4 regions of the Rhizobium rosettiformans genome follow, and region 1 is predicted to be linked to each of the others. Evidence: predicted binding sites of a transcription regulator. Region 1 holds the regulator's gene; each other region holds the start of a gene.
The links. The regulator PhoB, encoded in region 1, activates phosphate uptake and scavenging genes when phosphate is short. The targets are predictions, from matches to a motif close to TGTCATNNANCTGTCAT.

Region 1 (4,571 bases):
CCGTTGCGTCGGTGATTGCCGCCTTGACGGCTTCGATGTCGCCAAACGGCACCTGATCGAAACCCGGGGCCTTGGGACCGAAGCCTTCCAGATACTTCTCCTGGCCGCCGGCAGCGATTGTCGCGATGGTGCGGCCGTGGAAGGCGCCTTCCATCGTGATGATGTGGAATTTCTCCGGATGCCCCTTGGCAAAGTGATAGCGACGCGCCGTCTTGATCGCACATTCGAGGGCTTCAGCGCCCGAATTGGTGAAGAAGACACGGTCGGCGAAGGTGACATCGGTCAGACGCTTGGCCAGCACTTCCTGCCCCGGCACCTCATAGAGGTTGGAGAGGTGCCAGACCTTGTCGGCCTGATCCTTCAACGCGCCAACGACATGGGGATGGCCATGGCCGACCGAGGTGACGGCGACACCGGCTGCGAAATCGAGATAGCGTTCACCACTTTCGGTCACGAGCCAGACGCCCTCGCCTCGCTCGAAACGCAGCGGCGCCCGATTGTAGGTCTGGTAGAGCGGCGTAGCTTCGGCCATGGCTGTCACGATCCTTCTCGACAATCCGTCACACGAGACGGAGCGGCCTCTCGAGGCCTCAGAAAATTAAAAATGCCGCCTCGCGGCGGCGCGGGCACTATCGGCATTTCACCCTGCAATGTCAACGAATTCCACAGGAATCGCAGGAGTAGACGCGGATTTGGTCGCCTCGCCCCAGACGCGTGCGCGACAAGATTCCACCTGTTGCATACTTGACTCACTCGGGAAGCAAGTTGGGGAAAACCGGAAAATCGATTCCAGATGATTCCCCCGACTCTTGTCACGGAGTCAGCGTGCCACTAGGTTAAATTTCATTAATAGATTGCATGCGGCGGAAGTGCTCACCGACAGTAACGAGGCGGTTATGTTTCGAATTCGTTCGAAGCAGGGGTGACGGATTCTGCCATGACAGACGCGAGCGGCGGAGAGAAGTGGCATGACGACTGCGCAATGGAGTGACGACAGGGTCGAAAGACTGAAGCGACTGTGGGCCGAAGGCCTCAGCGCAAGCCAGATTGCGGCACAGCTCGGCGGCGTGAGCCGAAATGCCGTTATCGGCAAGGTACACCGACTGAACCTTCCGGGTCGGGCCAAGGCAGGCGGCAGCTCGACTGCGGCACGCCCGGCGAAACGTCCGGCGCAGACGCAGCGTCCGGCGACCTTCCAGAACCGGCCTGCGGCGACGGCGACCACGCGAACCGTGACCCGTGCAGCTGGCGCGACAATGCTGAAGGAAGAGATCGAGGTCGAGGCTTACGAGGAAGCCGAAGTTCGCCGTCCGCTGAACGTGGTCGTGCCGATCTCGCGACGTCTCGCCCTCACCGAGCTGACCGAGCGCACCTGCAAGTGGCCAATCGGCGATCCGATGAAGGACGATTTCCACTTCTGCGGCTGCGAAATCGCCGATAGCGCACCTTACTGTACCTATCACGCGAAGCTCGCCTATCAGCCTGTCAGCGAACGCCGCAAGGCCGCTCGCTGATATCAAGCGAAGCTTGGAGTTTTAGACGGGTCCTTCGGGGCCCGTTTTTCGTTACCGCCTGTCGCCCATGGAAAAGGGCCGCAACGGACAATCCGCGCGGCCCTTGATGCATGATGGGTTCGGCCGGTCAGGCTTCCATCGAATAGCCGGCACCGCGAACGGTGCGGATGACATCCTGCATGTTGGAGAAGTTGAGCGCCTTGCGCAGGCGACCGACATGCACGTCGACCGTACGTTCGTCGACATAGATGTCGTGGCCCCAGACACCGTCGAGAAGCTGCGAGCGAGAGAAGACCCGGCCAGGCGACGCCATCAGGAACTCCAGAAGGCGGAACTCGGTCGGCCCGAGACGAACCTCGCGGCTCTTGCGATGCACCCGATGCGTCTCGCGATCAAGCTCGATGTCGCCGCAGCGCAGGACGCTGGACAGGACTTCGGGCTTGGCACGCCGCAACATGGCCTTAACGCGAGCCATCAGTTCCGGGGTAGAGAAGGGCTTGACGACATAGTCGTCGGCACCTGTCGCCAGACCACGCACGCGCTCGCTTTCCTCGCCGCGCGCCGTCAGCATGATGATCGGCAGACGCTCGGTCTCGGGTCGCACGCGCAAACGGCGGCACAGTTCGATGCCGGAGACGCCCGGAAGCATCCAGTCCAGGATCAGGAGATCGGGCACGCGCTCCTGAAGCCGGATCTCGGCTTCGTCGCCCCGCAGGATCGTTTCGACCTCATAACCCTCGGCTTCGAGATTGTAACGCAGGAGGACCGAAAGGGCCTCCTCGTCTTCGACTACGGCAATCTTCGGCTGCATTGATCATCAACCTCGCTGGCCATCGTCACTCGGTGATCGCGCCGACGGAAGAGGTCAGGTCTTCCTTCGGGCGCTCGCCTTCCGGCTGGGCGCCGGTGGCCATGTAGTAGATGGTCTCGGCGATGTTGGTCGCGTGATCGCCGATGCGCTCGATGTTCTTGGCGCAGAACAAGAGATGGGTGCAGCTCGTGATGTTGCGCGGGTCTTCCATCATATAGGTCAGGAGTTCGCGGAAGAGCGAGGTGTAGATCGCATCGATCTCCTCGTCGCGGTCACGGATGGACTTAGCCTTTTCAGCCGAACGGGTCGTGTAGACGTCGAGCACTTCCTTGAGCTGGGCAAGAGCCAGGTCCGAAAGGTGCTCCAGGCCACGAGCGAGCTTGCGCGGAACGCCGGTTGCCTGAACGGCGACGACACGCTTGGAGTTGCTCTTACCGAGGTCACCGACGCGCTCGAGATCGGCCGCGATACGCAGCGCACCGATGATTTCGCGAAGATCCGAGGCGACCGGCTGGCGCTTTGCGATGGTGATGACTGCCTTGTCGCCGATCTCGCGCTCCATGGCATCCATGAGCACGTCGTCGGAGATCACCTTCTGAGCGAGGGCAGCGTCGGAATTGACCAGCGCGCGCACGCTTTCGGCGACCATCTGTTCCGCCAGACCGCCCATTTCGGAAATACGGCGCATCAGGAACTTCAGTTCCTCGTCGAAGGCCGAGTAGATGTGTGTGGAGCCCATTTGAAACGTCCTTGAAATTGAGTTCAACCGAGGATGGTGCCCGGGCTCAGCCGAAGCGGCCCATGATGTAGTCCTGGGTGCGCTGGTCATCCGGATTGGTGAACATCTTGTCGGTGTCGTTCTCCTCGACCAGATTGCCGAGGTGGAACATGGCGGTGCGCTGGGAAACGCGGGCCGCCTGCTGCATCGAGTGCGTCACGATGACGATGGTGAAATTCTCGCGCAGTTCATGGATCAGTTCTTCCACCTTGGCGGTGGCGATCGGGTCGAGCGCCGAGCAGGGCTCGTCCATCAGGATGACTTCCGGGCTGACGGCGACGGCACGCGCGATGCACAGACGCTGCTGCTGACCACCGGAAAGACCTGTACCGGCGGCATCAAGACGGTCCTTGACCTCGTTCCAGAGGCCGGCCTTCTGCAGCGCGGTCGCAACGATCTCGTCCAACTCCGCCTTGTTACGGGCGAGACCATGGATGCGAGGACCGTAAGCCACGTTTTCGTAGATCGACTTCGGGAAGGGGTTCGGCTTCTGGAAGACCATGCCCACCTTGGCGCGGAGCTGCACCGGGTCAACCTTGGTGTCGTAGATGTTTTCGGCATCGATCAGGATGCTTCCCTCGACACGGCAGCTCGCGATCGTATCGTTCATACGGTTGATGCAGCGCAGGAAGGTCGATTTGCCGCAACCCGACGGACCGATAAAAGCCGTCACGGAACGGGGGCGGATGTCGATGTCGACATCCTTGAGGGCGTGCTTGTCACCGTAGAAGACCTGCACGTTGCGGGCGGTGATCTTGGCTTCAGTCATTGTCGGAGCTTTCGTCGTGGTCATCTTGGTCGCGAGATTGTTCATCATCTTGGAACTCCTTACCAGCGACGCTCGAAGCGGCGGCGAAGAATGATTGCGATCAGGTTCATAAGGATCAGAAACACCAGGAGCACGATGATGGCACCGGATGCACGCTCGACGAAGGCTGGGTCACCGCGCTGGGTCCAGTTGTAGACCTGGACCGGCAGGGCCGATGCCGGATCGAAGAAGCCTTCCGGTGGAGCGCCAGGATATTCGCGAACGAAAGCCACCATGCCGATGAGAAGCAGTGGCGCTGTCTCCCCGAGCGCCTGGGCCAAACCAATGATCGTACCGGTCAAGATACCTGGCATAGCAAGCGGCAGGACGTGGTGAAAGATCGACTGCATCTTCGATGCGCCGACGCCGAGAGCTGCGTCGCGGATCGAGGGCGGTACGGCCTTGAGGGCGGCACGGGTCGCGATAATGATCGTGGGCAGTGTCATCAGCGTCAGAACAAGACCACCGACCACCGGTGCCGACTGCGGCAATCCAGCATAGTTGATGAACACGGCGAGACCGAGGATACCGAAGACGATCGAAGGAACAGCCGCAAGGTTGGCGATGTTGACTTCAATCAGGTCGGTGAACCAGTTCTGCGGCGCGAACTCTTCCAGATAGATCGAGGCAGCGACCCCGAGCGGCAGCGACAGGCACAGA
Region 2 (4,571 bases), 1.9 Mb from region 1:
TGATCGCCGCTCGCAAAAGCTTCGTCAGACCGCCGGCTGCGAAGCCTCGACGACGGCAAGCGCCGCCATGTTGACGACGCCGCGCGAGGTCACCGAGGTGGACAGCACGTGGGCGGGCAGGGCAGCACCCAGCAGGATCGGGCCGACATGCAGCGCGTCCATCATCATGCGGACGATGCCGAGCGAAATGTTGGCAGCGTCGAGGTTTGGGAAGACGAGCAGGTTTGCTTCACCGGTCAGCGTGCTGTCCGGCATGGCGCGCTTGCGCAGAACTTCCGACAGCGCCGAACCGCCCTGCATTTCGCCGTCGACCTCGAGGTCAGGCGCGCCAGCGCGGATGATTTCCAGCGCCCGGCGCATCTTCGAGGCGCTGGCGGACGGCCGGGAGCCGAAGTTCGAATGCGACAGCAGCGCTGCCTTCGGCGCGATGCCGAAGCGACGGATTTCCTGGGCTGCCAGCATCGTCATTTCGGCGATCTCTTCGGCACTCGGGTCGTCGGTGACGAAGGTGTCGGTGAAGAAGATCGCGCCGCGCTGCGAGATCAGCAGGCTTAAGCCCGAATAGTCGCGCACGCCGGCGCGCTTTCCGATGATCTGGCGAACGTCGCGCACGTGGCGGTCGAAACGGCCTTCAACGCCGCAGATCAGCGCATCGGCATCACCGCGCTTCACGGCCAGCGCACCGATCACGGTGGTGTTGGTGCGCACGATCGTGCGTGCCGCTTCCGGGTTGATGCCGGCGCGGCCGACAAGGGCGAAGTAGTCATCGACATAGTCGCGGTAGCGCGGATCGTCTTCCGGGTTGACCAGCTGGAAATCGACGCCGGGACGGATGCGCAAGCCATAGCGCTTGAGGCGCGTCTCGATGATCTGCGGGCGGCCGATCAGGATCGGTTCGCCGATGCCGTCTTCGAGCAGCACCTGGGCTGCACGCAGCACGCGCTCGTCTTCACCTTCGGAGAAGATCACACGCTTCTTGGTCGCCGTCTTCGCTGCCGCGAAGATCGGCTTCATCACGAAGCCGGAGCGGAAGACGAAGCGGTTCAGCTGGTCGAGATAGGTGTCGAAATCGGCGATCGGGCGGCGGGCGACGCCGCTGTCGGCTGCAGCCTTGGCGACAGCCGGGGCGATGCGCAAGATGAGGCGGGGATCGAAAGGCGAGGGGATGAGATAGTCAGGTCCGAAGGTCGGCGTTTCCCCGGTATAGGCCTTTGCCGCGACTTCCGAGACTTCTTCGCGAGCAAGGGCTGCAATCGCACGCACCGCCGCCATCTTCATTTCTTCGTTGATGGTGGTTGCGCCGCAGTCGAGTGCGCCGCGGAAGATATAGGGGAAGCAGAGGACGTTGTTGACCTGGTTTGGGAAGTCCGAGCGGCCGGTGCAGATCATTGCGTCCGGACGGGCGGCGCGCGCCTCTTCCGGCATGATCTCGGGCTTCGGGTTGGCCAGGGCCATGATCAACGGCTTCGGCGCCATGCGGGCCAGCAGTTCCGGCTTCAGGACACCAGCGGCCGAGAGGCCGAGGAAGACGTCGGCATCGTCGATGCTTTCGGCCAGCGCACGCTTGTCGGTTTGCTGGGCGTAGACTTCCTTCCAGGGGTCCATCAGCTCGTTGCGGCCCTTGTAGACGAGGCCTTCGATGTCGTGCACCCAGATGTTCTCGCGCTTGGCACCGAGGATGACCAGCAGATTGAGGCAGGCAAGGGCGGCAGCACCGGCACCGGAGGCGACGATCTTGACGTCCTCGATCTGCTTGCCGGCGAGTTCAAGGCCGTTCAGGATGGCGGCTGCAACGATGATGGCCGTGCCGTGCTGGTCATCGTGGAAGACCGGAATGTTCATCTTCTCGCGAAGCTGATCCTCGACCTGGAAGCATTCCGGTGCCTTGATGTCTTCAAGGTTGATGCCGCCGAAGGTCGGCTCCAGCGCGGAGATGGTCGAAACCATCTGGTCGACACCGGGAGCATCGATCTCGATGTCGAAAACGTCGATACCGGCAAACTTCTTGAAGAGAACGGCCTTGCCTTCCATGACCGGCTTGGAGGCGAGCGGTCCGATATTGCCGAGGCCGAGAACGGCCGTGCCGTTGGAGATGACGGCGACGAGGTTGGAGCGGGCCGTATAGTCATCGGCGGCTGCGGGATCGTCCTTGATGGCGAGACAGGGGGCGGCGACGCCGGGCGAATAGGCAAGCGCCAGATCGCGTTGGTTGCCAAGCGGCTTGGTGGCCTGGATCTCCAGTTTCCCGGGACGGGGATAGCGGTGATAGAAAAGCGCCTGTTCGTCGAGATCAGCGGTCGGGTTTGCAACTTGCGGCTTGTTCTTGTCCTGAGAAGTCATCGGTTCACCGGCAATTCCTGTCTTCACTTACTCCTTGTCGTCATACACGAATTGGCCGCGAGTGGTAGACTTTAGTTCCGTGATCCCCTGTCCGCGCGGAATGCATGGGCGAACCGGCGATCCACCGAAAATCTTCCGATGTCATCTTCCTGAAACACGAGTCTGATTTAGCGCTGGTCAGACAGCGAAGAGGATCGTGCCGTGGAAGACGCCAGCGAAACACGCCATTTCAGGACCCTGTTTATCTCGGACGTCCACCTCGGATCGAAAGCCGCCAAGACCGACTTTCTCCTGGATTTCCTGCGCACGCACGAGGCCGACACCATCATTCTGGTCGGTGACATCGTCGACGGCTGGCGTCTGAAGCGCAGCTGGTACTGGCCGCAGTCCTGCAATGACGTGGTGCAGAAGCTGCTGCGCAAGGCGCGCAAGGGTACGCGTATCGTTTACATCCCCGGCAATCACGATGAATTCATGCGCGACTTCCCGGGCATTCACTTCGGCGGCATCGAAGTCGCGCAGCGCATCGTGCACGAGATGGCCGATGGCAAGAAATATTTGGTTCTGCACGGCGACGAGTTTGACGTCGTGGTGCGCAATGCCCGCCTGCTCGCCTATCTCGGGGACTGGGCCTATGACACGGCAATTGCCATCAATGTCATTCTGGCAGCCGTCCGCCGCCGGCTCGGTATGCCCTACTGGTCGTTCTCGGCCTGGGCCAAGCTGCAGGTCAAGCATGCGGTGAACTTCATCGGCGAATTCCAGCGTGTGGTGGCCGACGAGGCCCGTCGCGCCGAAGTCGATGGTGTCATCTGCGGCCACATCCATCACGCCGTCATGGAAGACATCGACGGGATCCACTACGTCAACACCGGCGACTGGGTCGAGAGCTGCACGGCGATTGCCGAGCACCCGGATGGCCGTCTGGAACTGATTTCGTGGAGCCACAAGGTCAGCGAGGCGCCGGCCGGCAAGCGGGCGAGCAAGCTGGTGCCGATTCTCTTGCCGAAGCCTCTCGCGGAACCGTCCCAGGACGACGGCGTGCGCGCCGCCTGAGGCGATCTCTGTTGCAAAGCGGTCATGACTGCATGCAATCGGGCGGGAAAACGCAATTAACATTTCGCAAAGGATTTCTTCGCGGACACCGATGGTTATAGTGTGCAGCCATCTGTCACGTGATTTGCGGATCCGGATCATCCCGGCGCGAATTTGGAAGTAGTCGCCACTTTGAGTCCGGTTGAGCCCGAAAACGCCCGTATCGAGATCGAGGAACAGCCGGACGGCAACGGTCGGATGATCCGACTTGCCGGTCGCTGGAAAAACAACAGCCTGAGCTCGATGATCAAATCGGCCGGTCCGCTGGTGGATTCCGGTGCGACGGGCCGTGAGACGATCGATCTCGACGGCGTTTCCGACATGGATACCGCGGGTGCCTGGCTGATCCGTCGTATCGTTACGGAGCGGCGCGCCGGCGGAGGCTCGGTCGAGATCGTCGGCGGCACGCCCGGTATGCGCGAGCTGATCGAAGCGCTTCCCGAAAGAGTGACCGCACCAGAAAAGCCCGTCGACCATCGCAGCCGCTTCGAACGGGTTTTCGAACCGGTCGGACGCGTAACGGTCAGCCTCTGGGGCGATACGGTCGCGATGATGTTCGTTCTGGGCTCCGCCGTGCGTGGCGCGCAGACCAAGCTTGGACGCGGTTCCGGCGTGTCGCCTGCCTCCGTCGTCAACCAGCTCGACCACATGGGGGTGAGGGCGGTGCCGATCATCGTCCTCATGTCCTTCCTGATCGGCGCGATCATCGCGCAGCAGGGCGCCTTCCAGCTTCGGTATTTCGGCGCGGAAGTCTTCGTCGTCGATCTCGTCGGCATCCTGCAATTGCGCGAAATCGGCGTGCTCCTGACCGCGATCATGATCGCCGGCCGTTCCGGCAGTGCGATCACCGCAGAAATCGGATCGATGAAGATGCGCGAGGAAATCGACGCGCTAAAGGTCATCGGCCTCAATCCGATCGGCGTCCTCGTCTTTCCGCGGCTCGTCGCGCTGACCATCGCCCTGCCGCTCCTGACCATCGTTGCCAACTTTTCGGCGCTGTATGGTGCCGCCGTCGTTGCCTGGGCCTATTCCGGAATCACCTTCGACGTCTTCATCACGCGCCTGCATGAGGCGGTCGATTATTCGACGCTCGCGACCGGGATGATCAAGGCGCCGTTCATGGCGCTGATCATCGG
Region 3 (4,571 bases), 2.0 Mb from region 1:
GGGCCGATCACAACACCCGCCGACCTGCTGAAACAGAACTTGCTGCACGACGCGACCGAGGCCGCCTGGCAGTCCTGGCTGGCGGCGCGCGGGATCAAGGGCCTGACACCGTCAGGACCGCTCTATGCCGATTTCAACCTGCTGGTCAGTTCGGTCCTCTCAGGCCTCGGCATCGGTCTCTGCCCAACCGCCCTGATATCAGACCATCTGGCAGCCGGCACGCTGACGGTACTGTTCGAGGAAGCCGCCGACGAGGACAAGGCCTATTGGCTGCTCTCAGGCACTGACTTGCCCGAGCCTGCCGCGATTTTGCGGGACTGGTTGCTGGCGGAAGTTGCCGACTAGCACCGTCACCAAGCCGGCTTGTGATGCTTGTGCCAGTGCTCGGCGATCTCGATGCGCTTGGGCACCCAGACCTTCTCATGACCCGTCACATAATCGATAAACCGCGCCAGCGCTGCAGCCCGCCCGGGACGTCCGACGAGGCGGCAGTGCAAACCGACGGACATCATCTTCGGGCTACCGTTCTTCCCCTCTTCGTAGAGCACATCGAAGGCGTCCTTGAGATAGGTGAAGAACTGGTCGCCGGTGTTGAAGCCCTGCGGCGTGGCAAAGCGCATGTCGTTGGTCTCGAGCGTATAGGGGATGATCAAAAAGGGCTTGCCCTCCAGATCCGGCACCCAGAACGGCAGGTCGTCGGAATAATTGTCGGAGGAGTATAGAAAGCCCCCCTCCTCCATCACGAGGCGCAGCGTGTTGTCAGACGGCTTGCCCTGATACATGCCAAGCGGATGCGAGCCGGTCAGTTCCTTGTGCAGGCGAACCGCCTCGCGGATATGCTCGCGCTCGACGTCTTCTGGAAAGTCCTTGTATTCGAGCCAGCGATAGCCGTGGCTGGCGATCTCCCAATCGGCTTCCTTCATCGCGGCAACGGCTTCCGGGTTGCGCGCCATGGCAAGCGTCACGCCATAGACGGTGACCGGAACCTTGCGCTCAGTGAACATCCGCCAAAGCCGCCAGAAGCCGGCGCGCGAGCCGTATTCGTAAATCGACTCCATGTTGAGATTGCGCTGACCGGCCCAGGGCTGTGCGCCGACGATCTCTGACAAAAGGCATTCCGAGGCTGGATCGCCGTCGAGAATGCAGCTTTCGCCACCCTCCTCGTAATTCACCACGAACTGCACCGCGATCCGCGCCTCCCCCGGCCATTTCGGATCGGGAATGTCGCGGCCATAGCCGATCAGGTCGCGGGGATAGGGAGCAGTCGTCATCGGTTCACCTCTCGTGTTTTGACGCGAGGCTATTGGCGAGGACGGCGCCTGTCGAGATGGAAAACGCGCATTTTGCTGCAGCGCAAACCGGTCAGGCAATCTTCCGGCTCGAAACCCGGCCCAGCGGATGCAGCGAATGCACGGTAAACGGTGCGCCACGCTCGGTTTCGACGAACAGGGCGAGATTGGCAATCACAACGGGCTCAGCGAGGGCGGGATCGAAATGCGCCTTCAGAGCCTGCTCGATTCGCGGAAAATCGCGGGCGAGCAAAGGTCCTGTGAGCGTCATGTGGAACCGGAACTCGTCCATCACGTAAGGATGTCCCCAGCGGCTGAGATTGGTGAATTGCGGTGCCGAGAGCCGTTCGGGATTGCGCCGGTCGATCTCGGCCTCGGAAAGCGGCGCACGAAAGCCGTCGAAAGCCTGGACGATGGATGCGGCCAGATGATCGACCTCCGGACAAGGGCGCTGAAGGATCAAGCCATAGACGTCACCGATGCGTCCGACCGACAGCCCCTGCAGAACCACGGGCTCCATCCGGCCGGAAAAATGCATCAGGTCGCGCAGGAGAGAGGCCTCGTTCGCGCCTTCGCTCAGGCGGAATGGCGCCTTGAAGGTCGCATGAAAGCCGAAGCGTCGCGGAAGCGCCGTGTGAAAGGCAATCTCGTGCACGCCCAGGCCCTTCAGCCCCGGATGCTCCTCTGCCTCGCCGGAGAACACGTTGCGGCCGAGCCAGCGTGCCGCTGCATCGGCAAGCGGATCACGGGCAGGCGGCGTAAAGCAGATGGCATAGCGCATGTCGAGCACCTCACACTGGCTCGCGACGGCACTTTAGCAGATGCCGTTACAACCCGGTGGATAGGTGATTTGCATGACAGTATCACGAAGCGCGCGAGACAAAATCGCGGCAGAGTCCTGAGATAATCCCTTTAATTTCAGGGTATTTCGGTAAATTCCTCACCGCCTGCGCGGCGCGCAGCCACCGAAACGTGATGGGCAAGGGCAAAGCCGTGAGGCAGGGACATGGGCTCACCGGCAATCGAATCGAGAGCGGCATCCGCCAGCAAGTGCGCGATACCGAAACTCACCTTGAAGCCGCCGGTCAGCGCATGCACATGCGGATGATCGGGATGCGGCCCGACCATCGGATCTCGATCGACCGCCTTGGGTCTGAGACCTGCCCAGCGTTCGACCACCTCCGCTCCCTGCAGCGCCGGTGCAAGCTCCCTCGCCCCGGCGATCAGGACATCCAGCTGCGCGTCCGTCGAGAAAGGGTCGTCGAACGTGTTTTCGCTGGTGCTGCCGATGGCGACCCGCCCGCCTTCATGCGGCACCACATAGAGGCCGTCGAGATAGAGGAGCGGCAGGTCCGCCGGCAGGTCCAGTCTGAGCAGCGCCGCCTGCCCTTTCACGCCGCGGCCAAGAGGTCTGCGAAGCGCAGGTCCGATGGCGTCGAGCAGCGGGAAGGATCCGACACCGGCTGCGACCAGCAGATCGCCGTAACCGACCACTGTCCCGTCGGCGAGCTTCACTTGCCTTCCCCCGGCATTGATCGATTGCACGGCGGCACCGACCAGCAACCGCACACGCCCCGATCGCTCAAGACGCGCCCGGATCGCCGTGGTGAGAGCACGCGGTGAGACGCGGCCCGCAAGGCGATCGAACACCACACCGGCCTCCGAAAAACTCCGCGAGGGCCAGTCGGCAAACGGGCTCTCGTCAAGGACGGTCCAGTCGAAGGCCCTGCCCTCCTGGTTCCAATTCGTAGCCGCCTCGCCCGAATGCCTCTCGGCAATCGGCCTCAGATGCGGCTTCGGCAAGGGGATAAGACGACCGCAGCGCTGATAGCCAGCCGAGAGCCCAGTTTCGTCCTCGAGCAGAGCGATCTCCGCCTCGAGCGACAACAGCCCCTCGAATTGCAACTGCTTCTTCTCGTTCCAGCGATCCGGCATATGCGCCATCAGGGCGCCGAGCAGGCCGCCGCTCGCACCGCTCGCAATACCGTCACCGTCGATCAGGATCGTATCGATGCCACGGCGCTCTGCTTTCAGCGCCGCCCAAAGTCCCATGATGCCGCCACCGACGATCACGAGATCGGCGCGCAATTGACCTGACATCGCAGCCGTTTTATCGGACATCACCATGACCCATTCAAATTATCCGCCAGGCACCGGCGACACCCAGGCACCGCTGGCCTGGCACGACGGCGATATGCCCTTTTCCACCGCCTTTGGCGATCATTTTTATTGCCAGACCGATGGCCGGCTCGAATGCGGCCACGTCTTCCTGGCCGGCAACGGACTGCCGGAACGCTGGCGGGATGCGGACGATTTCACTATCGGCGAACTCGGCTTCGGCACAGGGCTCAATGCCTGCGAGACCTGGCGCCAATGGAAGGAGCATCGTCGTCCCGGCACTCACCTCCACTTCGTCTCCTTCGAACTATTTCCCATGCAGGCCGAAGAGATCGACCGCGCCCTCTCCCGGTGGTCGGAGATCGATGCCGAGCGCGAGGTCCTCGTCGCGCGCTGGCCGACGGATCCTTCAGGCGTCGTTAAAATCGATCTTGATGACCAGACGCGTCTCTCGGTCGTCTGCGGCGATGCCTTGAAAAACCTGACGGCAAGCACACTGACCTTCGATGCCTGGTTCCTCGATGGCTTCGCCCCCTCGCGCAACAGCGCCATGTGGTCGGCGGACCTCATGCAGCGTGTCCACGACACGACGCGAGTGGGCGGCAGCTTTGCGACCTATGCCGCAGCCGGCTTTGTCCGGCGCAACTTGATCGCAGCGGGTTTTGACGTCAAACGTCGACCGGGTTTCGCCGGCAAGCGGGAAATGCTGTGCGGCGTCAGGCGCTCGGCCTGATCAGCCTTCGGCGGCGAGCCCGGTGACGGGCCTGCCACTCCATTGCTCGATCTTGCGCATCAGAAGTTCCGGCGAGATCGGCTTGGAGAGATAGTCATCCATGCCGGCAGCAAGGCAAGCCTCACGGTCGCTGTCGAGCGCATGGGCGGTGACGCCGATGATCGGGGTCCTTCCGCCGCTGAGGGCAGCCTCTTCCTCGCGGATCACGCCAGTCGCCTGATGCCCGTTCATGACCGGCATCGAGACATCCATCAGGATCAGATCCGGCGGCTCGCTGCGCCAGGCCTGAACGGCTTCTTCGCCATTACCAACGATGCGATAGGCAATGCCGCTTCCGGTCAGGATCTGGCGGAAGACAATCTGGTTGACGGGATTGTCTTCGGCGATCAGCACCCTCAGGGCCCCATCGTGGGAAAGCACTGAAGCTATTG
Region 4 (4,571 bases), 610 kb from region 1:
TGACGCGCGGGGCGATCAGGCTTGAGGCGGCTTCCGGGACGAGCGCCAGATCGACGAAGGGGGTCTTGAACAGGCTACGATCGGAGGCAACGGTCAGGTCGCAATGCATGTGCAGCGTCGTGCCGATGCCGATTGCCAGACCATCGACGCCGGAGACCAGAGGCTTGGTGACTTCGGTGAGGGCCTTGAGAAGGCCAAAGGCTGCGGGTTCGCCGACGGCGCCGGCCATGGCGAAACCGAGAAAGTCGGCCATGTCATTGCCAGCGGAGAAACATCCCTCGGTGCCCAGGAAGACGATGGCGCGGATCGTGTCGTCCTGCTCGCCCTCCAGCAGACCTGCGGTGAGCTTCTGGTACATGGCCTGCGTGATGGCATTCTTCTTGTCCGGGCGGTTGAAGCGCAGGACGAGGACGCCGGGATGGGCTTCCGGGCGGGTGATCTCAATGTGGTCGGTCATCTCGGCTTCCTCGGGTGGTCCCCACCCTCCCCTTGAGGGGGAGGGTCGGAGCGCAGCTCCGGGATGGGGTAATCAACGACATATGCTGGACTTGGCGGAGTCACCCCCACCCGCCGCCTTGCGGCGACCTCCCCCCTCAAGGGGGAGGTGTGAGATCAGGCAAACAGTGCGCGTGCCGCTTCCAGGCTCGCTGCACCGTTGACGACGCGGTCCTTCAGCGCTGCGGTCTCGGCGATCAGGTTTTCGGCGGCGAAGCGGCAGAGCGCCAGGCGGTTGTCGCGGCCGTGGTCCTCATCGGCAAGGGCGCCCTTGGCGAGATAGACGCCGGTCAGGACAAGGCCAAAAAGACGCTGATAGGGTGTGGCACCCGCGAGTGCTGCGGAGGCATTGCCGGCGGCCATCTGCGAAAGCAGCCATTCGGTGGCGTCTTCGAGGTCGACCAGGCTCGCGTCGAGGCGATCAGCGGTCTCGCCGAAGCCGTCGAGATTGGAGCCGCGCACCGCATTCACGATCTGCTTCAGCTCGGTGATGTAGCCCCTGATATGATTGCCGTTGGAGAGCGGCAGCTTGCGGGTGACGAGGTCGGCGGCCTGAATGCCGTTGGTGCCTTCGTAGATCGGGGCAATGCGGCTGTCGCGCCAGAAGCGGGCAGCCCCGGTTTCCTCAATGAAGCCCATGCCGCCATGGGTCTGGATGCCAAGCGAGGCGACGTCAACGCCGGCATCGGTTGCAAAGGATTTGGCAATCGGGGTCAGCAGAGCTGCGCGCTCGGCCCAATGGCGGGCTTCGTCACCATCCGCGTGATGGCTCATGTCGGTGGCGTGGGCGCAGACATAGCAGATGGCGCGCGAGCCTTGGGTCAGCGCCTTCATGGTCACCAGCATGCGCGCGACATCGGGATGTTCGATGATCGGCGACATGCCCTGGCCGGTCCAGCCTGGCGCCTTCCCTTGCGTGCGGTCCTTGGCGTATTGCACGGCCTTCTGGGTGGCGGCTTCGCAGATGGCGACACCCTGCATGCCGACCGCGAGGCGGGCATTGTTCATCATGGTGAACATGCAGGCGAGGCCCTTGTTCTCCTCGCCGATCAGATAGCCGATCGCGCCGGCTTCATCGCCATATTTGCCGTCGCCATAGATCATAGTGCAGGTCGGCGAGCCGTGGATGCCGACCTTGTGCTCCAGCGAATGACAATGCAGGTCGTTGCGGGCGCCGATCGAGCCGTCGTCGTTGACGAGATACTTGGGCACGAGGAAGAGCGAGATGCCGCGCGTGCCGGCGGGGGCATCGGGAAGACGCGCGAGAACCAGATGGATGATGTTCTCGGTGATCTCGTGTTCGCCCCAGGTGATGTAGATCTTCTGGCCGAAGATGCGGTAGGTGCCGTCATCGCGGCGCTCGGCGCGGGATTTCATGACGCCGAGGTCAGAGCCGGCATGCGGCTCGGTCAGGTTCATGGTGCCGGTCCATTCGCCGGAGACCATCTTGGGCAGGTATTTAGCCTTCAGGTCCTCAGAGCCGTGGGCGGTGACGGCGTCGACCGCACCCATGGTCAGCGTCGGCCCGAGCGCGAAGCCCATGGAGCCGGAGTTCCACATTTCCAAGGCCGCGACGTTGAGCATATGGGGAAGCCCCTGCCCGCCGAAATCTTCCGCCGCGGTCAGGGAGTTCCAGCCGCCTTCGGCCCAGGCGCGGTAGAGATTGTCCCAGCCATCGGGCACCACGACCTTGCCGTCGACCATGCGGGCGCCCTGCCTGTCGCCGATTTCGGCGAGCGGTGCGACTTCGTCACTGGCGAAACGGCCGGCTTCGGAGAGGATGGCATCAACGAGGTCGTCGCTCAGCTCGCCCAGCTTGCCGTCTTCGATAGACTTGGTGAGGCCAGCGACGTGCTTCAGGGTGAACGCGATCTCTTCTACGGGCGCCTTGTACATGACGTGCTCCTCCATCTGGCGTATGCTTCATGCCACGCCCAGACTCCCACCCAGGAGGCGCGGCTCATTCTCACTTCTGGCTAATTGATTTTTACGTAAACGTCAAATCTTTTGCATGCGACAGGAGGCCTCGTTCCCGGTGCCATGCAGGTGAATGTCGAGGTGAAGATTACCGCCGCAATATAGATGCGTGAGCGGTCAGACGCCTCGCTTCGGGAGAGAACGGCAGCCTCCAAAGCAAACCCAAGATGCGCCAATGACTTAAAACGACGACCGGCGGGGCCTTCGCGGGAATACCTAATTGAGAGTTCTCACAACTATCGGCCTGCCCCGCTTTCGTCACATCACTGTTACCCGCGCTGACTAGTCGGAGGGTGGACTTCAACCAATAGGAGGCTCTGCCATGACCGACACCAACACCAATCATCTTTCCTGGGACGAGTGGGACGAGCTGCACAATCCGCCGCCGGCCGTGACCGACTTCGACCGCGTCGTCGAACGCGCCATCTCTCGCCGCGGTTTTCTTAGCGTGCTGGCCATGGGTTCGGCTGCGGTTGCCATGGGCTCCGTCGGCAACCTGATGAGCTCGACCTCGGCCCAGGCGCAGGAAGCCGCCTCGCGCTTCGCCTTCAAGCCGATCGACATTGCGACCGACAACACCATCCATGTGCCGGAAGGCTACAACTGGAAGCCGCTCGCCCGTTGGGGTGAGCCGCTGTTCTCCACGGCTTCCGACATCGATCCGATGAAGGGTGTGTCGCTGGAGAATTCCGACAAGGTCTTCGGTGAAAACACCGACGGTATGGAACTCTTCGTCATCGGCGGTGCCCAGGTGATTGCCGTCAACCACGAATACGTCAACAACGAAACGAACCTGCCGCACGCGCCGGAAGGCATGCCGCAGTCGCTCGACGACGTGAAGATCCTGCAGAACATGCAGGGCGTCACCGTCATGGAAGTGGCCGAAGGCGAAAATGGCTGGGCGATCGTCGTCGACAGCAAGTTCAACCGCCGCATCCACCACAACACGCCGATGAAGCTTTCGGGTCCGGCTGCCGGCTCCGAGCTCGTCAAGACGGCTGCCGATCCCGCTGGTGTCGACTGTCTCGGGACCTTCAACAACTGCGGCGCCGGCAAGACGCCGTGGGGCACCTACCTCACCTGCGAAGAGAACTTCAACGGCTACTTCGGCTCGACCAATGCCGAGTTCGAAATGCCTGAGGACTACAAGCGCTACGGCATCGTCGCCGAGACCCGCTACGGCTACGAGAAGTTCGACGAGCGCTTCGACGTTTCGAAGAACCCGAACGAGCCGCGCCGCGCCGGTTACGTGGTCGAGATCGATCCGTCGGACGCCTCCTCGACGCCGATCAAGCGCACGGCACTTGGCCGCATCAAGCATGAAAACGCTGCCGTCGTCATCGCACGCGATGGTCGCGTGGTTGTCTATATGGGCGACGACGAGCGTGGCGAGTTCCTCTACAAGTTCGTCTCCAACGGGATCTATGTGCCGGGTGGCGACACCTCCAAGCTGCTCGACGAAGGCACGCTCCACGTCGCCAAGTTCTCCGACGAAGGCACGGGCGAGTGGCTGGCTCTCACCGAAGAAACCACCGGCATGAAGGCGGACGAGATCGCCGTGTTCACCCGTCAGGCGGCCTCCAAGGTTGGTGCCACCACCATGGACCGCCCGGAATGGGTTGCGGTCAATCCGGTTGCGGTCGAAGCCTATTGCTGCCTGACCAACAACAGCCGTCGCGGCGAAGTCAAGGACGGCAAGCTGCGCACCAATGCCGGCGGCGACGAGATGGCCGTCAACGCGGCCAATCCGCGTGAGAAGAACGAATACGGCCAGATCGTTCGCTGGTATCCGGCCAATGACGACCACACCGATTCGACCTTCAGCTGGGACCTGTTCGCCATGGCCGGCAATCCGGCCGTGCACAAGGATGGCGCTTATGCCGGCTCGTCGAACATCAACGAAGGCAACATGTTCAACTCGCCCGATGGCATGATGTTCGATTCGACCGGTCTCGTCTGGATTCAGACCGACGGCGAAGACTCGAACGAAGGCGAGTTCGCTGGTCAGGGCAACAACCAGATGCTCGCCGGCGATCCGGTCACCGGTCGCATCGAGCGTTTCATGACCGGCCCGAAGGGCTCGGAAGTTACCGGCCTCA

Region 2: D4A92_RS18545 (UDP-2,3-diacylglucosamine diphosphatase) is a predicted target of PhoB. The motif match lies at 2,480-2,496, and genes of this name have one in related genera.
Region 3: D4A92_RS21155 (DUF1045 domain-containing protein) is a predicted target of PhoB. The motif match lies at 2,144-2,160, and genes of this name have one in related genera.
Region 4: D4A92_RS12015 (PhoX family protein) is a predicted target of PhoB. The motif match lies at 2,729-2,745, and genes of this name have one in related genera.

The regions. Positions count from the first base shown of each region.
Region 1 covers NZ_CP032405.1:1,888,043-1,892,613, reverse strand. The annotation lists gene D4A92_RS09065 (aspartate aminotransferase family protein) at 1-532, opposite strand, end outside; gene D4A92_RS09060 (GcrA family cell cycle regulator) at 969-1,514, shown strand; gene phoB (phosphate regulon transcriptional regulator PhoB) at 1,642-2,325, opposite strand; gene phoU (phosphate signaling complex protein PhoU) at 2,351-3,064, opposite strand; gene pstB (phosphate ABC transporter ATP-binding protein PstB) at 3,111-3,896, opposite strand; gene pstA (phosphate ABC transporter permease PstA) at 3,932-4,571, opposite strand, start outside.
Region 2 covers NZ_CP032405.1:3,778,277-3,782,847, reverse strand. The annotation lists gene D4A92_RS18550 (NADP-dependent malic enzyme) at 25-2,340, opposite strand; gene D4A92_RS18545 (UDP-2,3-diacylglucosamine diphosphatase) at 2,542-3,396, shown strand; gene D4A92_RS18540 (ABC transporter permease) at 3,568-4,571, shown strand, end outside.
Region 3 covers NZ_CP032405.1:4,289,905-4,294,475, forward strand. The annotation lists gene D4A92_RS21145 (LysR substrate-binding domain-containing protein) at 1-345, shown strand, start outside; gene puuE (allantoinase PuuE) at 351-1,271, opposite strand; gene D4A92_RS21155 (DUF1045 domain-containing protein) at 1,363-2,070, opposite strand; gene D4A92_RS21160 (NAD(P)/FAD-dependent oxidoreductase) at 2,208-3,416, opposite strand; gene mnmD (tRNA (5-methylaminomethyl-2-thiouridine)(34)-methyltransferase MnmD) at 3,415-4,140, shown strand; gene D4A92_RS21170 (response regulator) at 4,141-4,571, opposite strand, start outside.
Region 4 covers NZ_CP032405.1:2,499,771-2,504,341, reverse strand. The annotation lists gene D4A92_RS12025 (crotonase/enoyl-CoA hydratase family protein) at 1-457, opposite strand, end outside; gene D4A92_RS12020 (acyl-CoA dehydrogenase) at 613-2,391, opposite strand; gene D4A92_RS12015 (PhoX family protein) at 2,795-4,571, shown strand, end outside.